Regions from separate parts of the Streptococcus sp. SR4 genome, predicted to be linked through region 1. Evidence: predicted binding sites of a transcription regulator. Region 1 holds the regulator's gene; the other holds the start of a gene.
What was found. Region 1 encodes NrdR, which represses ribonucleotide reductase genes. Its sites were predicted from a motif close to ACACNATATATNGTGT; they were not measured.
Positions count from the first base shown of each region.

Region 2: a site for NrdR is predicted at 1,703-1,718, ahead of nrdH (glutaredoxin-like protein NrdH). Genes of this name have one in related genera too.

Region 1 is NZ_AZYW01000007.1:60,010-63,442, reverse strand. It holds gene HMPREF1519_RS00740 (HAMP domain-containing sensor histidine kinase) at 1-1,098, shown strand, start outside; gene nrdR (transcriptional regulator NrdR) at 1,220-1,699, shown strand; gene HMPREF1519_RS00730 (DnaD domain protein) at 1,696-2,871, shown strand; gene dnaI (primosomal protein DnaI) at 2,875-3,433, shown strand, end outside.
Region 2 is NZ_AZYW01000047.1:191,629-195,061, forward strand. It holds gene nrdE (class 1b ribonucleoside-diphosphate reductase subunit alpha) at 1-1,248, opposite strand, end outside; gene nrdH (glutaredoxin-like protein NrdH) at 1,339-1,563, opposite strand; gene acnA (aconitate hydratase AcnA) at 1,895-3,433, shown strand, end outside.

The sequences.
Region 1 (3,433 bases):
GAGGTAAACAAATTGAAGTCAGTTTCCTATAAAGGGAAGCGTGGTTTCTTGCTGCAAGTTCCAATCTACGGTAAGGATAAAAAGACCATCGTTGGTTATGCCCAAATTTTCCATGATTTGGAATTCTACTATGCTCTTAAAGAGCGTTTGATTTTCTTATTGATTTTCCTAGAAGTGGGGATGACGGTCCTAGTTATCGCAGCAACTGTAGTTGTCTTGACATCTATTCTTCGTCCGATGAGACAGTTGCACGAAACGATGGGAGTTATCACCGATTCGCCAAGTGACTTGGAACTTCGTTCTAAGATTGAAAGTCACGATGAAATTGGTGATTTGGCGGTTAACTTTAACCGCATGATGGATAAAATTCAAGAAAATAATCAGATGCAGATGCGTTTCTTGAGTGACGTCAGTCATGAATTACGTACGCCGATTGCAGTTATCAAGGGGCATATGGACCTCTTGCAACGTTGGGGTAAAAATGACCCTGAGATTCTTGAAGAAAGTCTTGAGGCTGCCAGTCACGAGGCCAACCGTATGACGATTATGATTAATGATATGTTGGATTCTATCCGTGTCAAAGGATCATTTGAAAATCACAGAAACGATACTTGTGATTTGAATTCTTCAATCCGTACGGTTATTGGTAATTTCCGTGTCTTGCATGAAGACTACCAATTCTATCTCAATGATTTCGAGAGCTCAGAGCGCCCTGCACAGATTTACAGCCAACACTTTGAACAGGCGATTACGATTTTGATTGATAATGCGGTCAAGTATTCTCCTGTTAACAAGGAAATCCAGGTTACAATTAAGGCTCTGGAAGATGAAATGTTGGTGCAAGTGCAAGATAATGGTGAAGGGATCTCTAAAGAAGATATTGAGCATATCTTTGAGCGCTTCTATCGTTCAGATAAGGCACGTAACCGTACGACAACGCAATCTGGTGTTGGTATTGGTTTGTCAATCCTTTACCAAATTGTGGAAGCTTATCGCTGCCGTATCGATGTTAGTTCTGAACTTGGTGTTGGAACACGTTTCGACCTTTACATTCCATTTGCAGATGGAGAAACGACGACACCTCAACTTGAGCTTTAAATCAATTTATAAGAGACTTAGAGTGGTTCTTGGTCATGAGCACGCCTCGTTTAGGGCGTGCTTTTTATGTGTTTTTATGGTAAAATAGAGTACCGAATTTCAAAGATTGGTGGTGAAGTGCATGCGTTGTCCAAAATGTCAACACAATAAATCTAGTGTTATCGATAGCCGTCAGGCAGAAGATGGGAATACCATTCGTCGTCGTCGTGAGTGTGATTCTTGTCATGCTCGTTTTACAACATTTGAGCGTGTGGAAGAAGTTCCACTTTTGGTTGTCAAAAAAGACGGTACTCGTGAACAATTCTCTCGCGATAAGATTTTCAATGGTATCTTGATGAGTGCTCAGAAGCGTCCAGTTTCTAGTGAGGATATCGAAAATGCCATCACCCGTATTGAGCAAAACATTCGCCGTAACCATGATGGAGAGGTTGATAGTGATGTCATTGGGAATTTAGTGATGAAAGAACTCGCTGACCTTGATGAAATTACTTATGTACGTTTTGCCAGTGTCTACCGTTCTTTCAAGGATGTTGATGAGATTGAAGAGTTGCTTCAAGAAATCACCAAAACTGTACGTGCGAAAAAAGAGTCTAAAAAATGAGACCTATTGAAGAATTTGTCTATGTTGGCAATCAGGTTATCGTTCCCGATCAGGCAAGTTTGATGCGTTGCTATTATCCCATTATTGGGAGTGAAGGATACGCTCTCTACCAGTATTTCGTGGCTTTTTATGACAATGGTAATCACCGCCATAAGTTTGCGGCTATTCTGAACCATCTTAACTTTGGAATGCAGCCCCTTCAGGAAGCACTGGCGGTTCTGACAGCAGTAGATCTCTTGGCCTTTTACCAGTCACCTCAAGGGTTTTATGTTATAGAGCTTAAGTCTCCCTTATCAATTGAGCAGTTTCTAAAACATGCCGTTTATAGTTCACTTCTCGAGCAAAAGATTAGTGAACCAGCAGTAGACGCTTTGAAACCGGCAGGTCTACAAGGCTTGCAAGATTTATCTAAACGTTTTTCGGATGTCTTTACCGATGAGCGTTTGGCTCAAAAGTCTGTGTCTGAAATCAAGCCCAAAAATTCATTTGATTTAAGCAGTTTCAGGAATCGTATGCAGGCTGATGGGCTTGTATTTAAAGATGAAAAGACAGATGTGCCAGAAATCTATAAATTGTCTGAAACTCATGGCATGAATTGGTATGATACTTATCTCTTAGCTAAGAAGACAGCCGTGAACCACCAGATTATTGTCAAGCGTATGCAGGTGCAATTAGAGCAGGCTCAAGCTCAAACATTGGGTGGTGATTCTGCTTTGACAGAGACGGAGAAAAAGATTCTTAAAGCGGTTAGATCCGAAAAGCCTATAGATTACTTGCAAAGTGCTAAAGGCCCAAGCGGGACTGTGACTAATTCTGAGAAGCAGATTCTCACGGATTTGGCACAAAGAGGCTTTATGGATGAGGTCATTAACCTCATGGTTGCCTACAGTTTGGGACGGACACGTTCAACGAATGTAAATCGAGAGTATATCTCTAAACTTGCCAACGATTTTGCCTTTAAGAATATCGTCACTGCTGAACAGGGGCTTTTAGCTTTGCGTAGTGGTTACGATAAGAAATCACAGCAAGCAAAAGCTGATTCTAAGAAGAAAACAAATGTGCCGAGCTGGAGTAATCCAGATTATGATAATCAAACCAGTCAGGCTGATCAGGCTAAGTTGGATGAAATTAGACGTCGAGCTTTGGCAAAACTAGAAAAAGGAAAGGAGTAGCCTATGGAAAGAGTTGGACAAACCCTAAACCGAACAGGGCATCATGGGTCTGGCAATGCGACGGATTTAACGAAGCAAATTTTAGCGGATCCAAGAGTGGCTAGCTTTATTCAAGAGCATAGCCTAAGCCAGGATGAAATCAAGCGTAGTCTTCCTAAGTTTAATCAATTCCTAGTGGAATGCCGTAAGGTTAAAGAAGGTGATGCCTCGTATATTGCCAAAGGGTATGAACCGATTCTGACCATGAATGAAGGCTACGCTGATGTCACCTATAAGGAGACGCGTCAGCTCAAGGAGCAACAAGAACAACAGGCTATTGCTAAACGGATTAATTTGGTGAGTCTTCCTCAGTCTTATCGTAAGATTACCTTTGCGGACATTGCATTAGATGATGTAGCTCGTGTTGATACTTTTGAGAGTCTTGTGGATTTTGTGGCGAATTACCCTAGTCCAGACCAGAAAGGCCTTTACATCTATGGAGACATGGGGGTTGGAAAATCCTTCATGTTGGCTGCTATGGCTCATGAACTTTCAGAGACCAAGAAGGTTGCCACGACCATTA
Region 2 (3,433 bases), on a different contig from region 1:
GATATTAGTTGATCCAAGGTTACATGAAATGTCTGTACCGAGTTTAACAAACTCTTGTGCATCGTTAAGTTCACTTGGTGTTTGAACTTGAAGAATTTCAGAACAGAGGTTGGACATGATAATCTTACCATCGATTGGATTGTGTCGATTGGCTGTATCAACATTGACGATATATGGATAACCTGATTCTTGTTGGAGTTTAGAAATTTCAGTTTCTAGCTCACGGGCATTAATCTTGGTTTTTGTGATATTTGGATTGGCAACCAACTCATCGTACATAGCTGTAATATCAATGTAGTTATATGGTTTACCGTACTCTTTTTCGACTGAGTAAGGACTGAAGAGGTACATATCTTCATTATTACGTGCCAACTCGTAGAATTTATCTGGAACTGTAACACCAAGTGACAGTGTCTTAACACGCACCTTCTCATCAGCATTCTCTTTCTTAGTAGAAAGGAAGGCAAGGATGTCTGGGTGGAAAACATCCAAATAAACAACACCAGCACCTTGACGTTGGCCAAGTTGGTTTGAGTAAGAGAAGCTATCTTCGAAAAGCTTCATAACAGGCACGACACCAGAGGCTGCCCCAGCATATCCTTTGATAGGAGCACCAGCTTCACGAAGGTTAGACAAGCTAATACCTACCCCACCACCAATACGTGATAACTGGAGGGCAGAGTTGATAGAACGTCCGATAGAATTCATGTCATCTGTTACTTGAATAAGGAAACATGACACGAGCTCACCACGACGGCTACGCCCAGCATTTAGAAATGAAGGAGTAGCAGGTTGGTAACGTTGGTGAATCATTTCGTTAGCTAGGTCACTAGCTAGGTTTTCATCACCATCAGCAAAGTAAAGGGCGTTGAATAGAACACGATCTTCAATACTTTCGAGGTAAGACTCGCCATCGTTTGTTTTGAGGGCATATTGTTGGTAGAACTTGTAGGCTGCCATGAAAGATTGGAAGCGGAATTTTTGAGAATGAATTTCTGCAGACAATTTTTCGATGAAAGCAGGCTCGTATTTACCGATGAATTCAGACTCAATATAATCGTTTTCAATCAAATAATTAATTTTATCTGTGATGCTGTTGAATGCCATTGAATTTGGCTTAACGTTTTCAAGGAAGAAGGCACGAAGTGCTTCTTTATCCTTATGCAAAGGAATTTGACCGTTAACAGGACGGTTAATTTCGTTGTTGAGGCGGAAGTATGAAACATCGCCAAGATTTTTTAAAGACATAATACAGATACCAGGCTCAGTTTAATAGTAGATTAAGGTTAAAACATTAAACTAAGCAAACAAGTTCCTTTCTATATAAAAACTTGATAATTAAAGGATTTCTTTAAGTTTAGCCGGTTGAAAACCTGAAAAGACGATATCGCCGGCTTCAATAACTGGAGCAGCAGTAAAACCGAGGCTTTTAACGTAATCGATTTTTTCTGGCTGTTCATCAATGTTGATTTCTTCGAAATCAGCACCTTCCTTTTCCAAGAATTTTTTAGTCATTTTGCACTGCATGCAGTTGTTTTTAGAAAACAATGTGATCTTTGCCATTGCAAATACTCCTTTATAAAAAGATTTTAAGTGGCCAAGAGCCACTTTTTCGACTCTAATAGAATACCCAAAATATAGGGAAAAATCAAGCTAAATATCTTAAGGAAATACAAGATTTTGTGTTTAGTATTAAAACACAACCCTATATCTTGTGTTTTAAAGGCTTTTTTAAGTTTCCTAAATTAAATAGGATTTGTTTATGGAATTGACTAAAAAAGAAATATCTCACCACTGATGTTATATAATATAACATCAAAATGCCAATTCTATTTGTTTTTTCCAAAAAAACAGTGTAGAATAAAGAAAATTTTTAACTAATGGAGGTTCAAGTATGCAAGAATACTGTTCAAATCTAACTGTAAATGGTAAGACATTCTCTTTCTATGATCTCGAAAAAGCAGCAAAATCTCATGATGTTAAGGTCGGAGAACTACCTTATACCATTCGAATACTACTTGAAAGTCTCCTCCGAAAAAAAGATGGCGTCGATGTTAAGAAATCTCACGTTTCTGACCTGATGAAATTTCCGAATTTTCCGACAGTTTCCGAAGTGCCTTTTAAACCAAGTCGTGTTATCTTACAAGATTTTACAGGAGTTCCTGTTGTTGTTGATTTAGCTTCAATGCGTGATGCTATAGTGGCTAATGGTGGTAAAGCCGAATTTATTAATCCCGAGATTCCAGTAGATTTGGTCATCGACCACTCTGTCCAAGTAGATTCATATGGATGTGATACTGCTCTTGAAGATAATATCAATCTAGAGTTTAAACGTAATAACGAGCGCTATGAATTTCTTAAGTGGGCTGAACAGTCTTTTGAAAATTATCGTGCGGTTCCACCAGCAACAGGGATTATTCACCAGGTTAATATTGAATTTTTGAGCGATGTTATTATTGAAAAAGATGGGTTACTCTATCCTGATTCTATGTTTGGTACAGATAGTCACACGACTATGATTAATGGTATTGGCGTTCTTGGTTGGGGTGTTGGCGGCATTGAAGCTGAAGCAGCTATGCTCGGTGAAGCATCTTATTTCCCAATTCCAGAGGTTATTGGTGTACATCTGACAGGAGAGTTGCCTAAAATTGCAACGGCAACAGATTTGGCTCTCAAGATTACTCAGGTGCTTCGTTCTGAAAATGTGGTTGGTAAATTTGTTGAGTACTTTGGACCTGGTTTGAAGAGTTTATCTCTAGCTGACCGTGCCACAGTCGCTAATATGGCACCAGAATATGGTGCGACTTGTGGTTATTTTCCTATTGATGACGAGACTCTTAACTACATGCGTTTAACTAACCGTGATGAGGAACATATCCAAGTCACTGAAGCCTATACGAAAGCCAATCATCTTTTCTATGATCCAAGTAAAGAAGCCAAGTATACTAAGATTGTTGAAATTGATTTGTCATCTATTAAACCTTCTATCTCAGGTCCTAAACGTCCACAAGATTTGATTCTCTTATCAGATGCTAAGCAAGAATTCCAGGATGCAGTGGTACGAGAAGCAGGTGTCCGTGGCTTTGGTTTGGATAAGGAAGAGTTAGCAAAAACTGCAAAAGTTGACTTTGAGGATCATTCAGAAACAATTCAAACAGGTCATGTGGCCATTGCAGCTATCACATCATGTACCAATACTTCAAATCCTTACGTTCTTATGGCAGCCGGTCTTTTAGCTAAAAAAGCGGTTGAGAAAGGATTAAAAGTATCTCCAACAGTGAAGACATCTTTGGCACCAGGTTCTAAGGTTGTTACTGGTTATCTCAAAGCTTCAGGCTTGCAAACCTATCTAGATAAGCTTGGCTTTAACTTGGTAGGTTACGGTTGCACAACTTGTATTGGGAACTCAGGAGACTTACGACCTGAGGTGGCT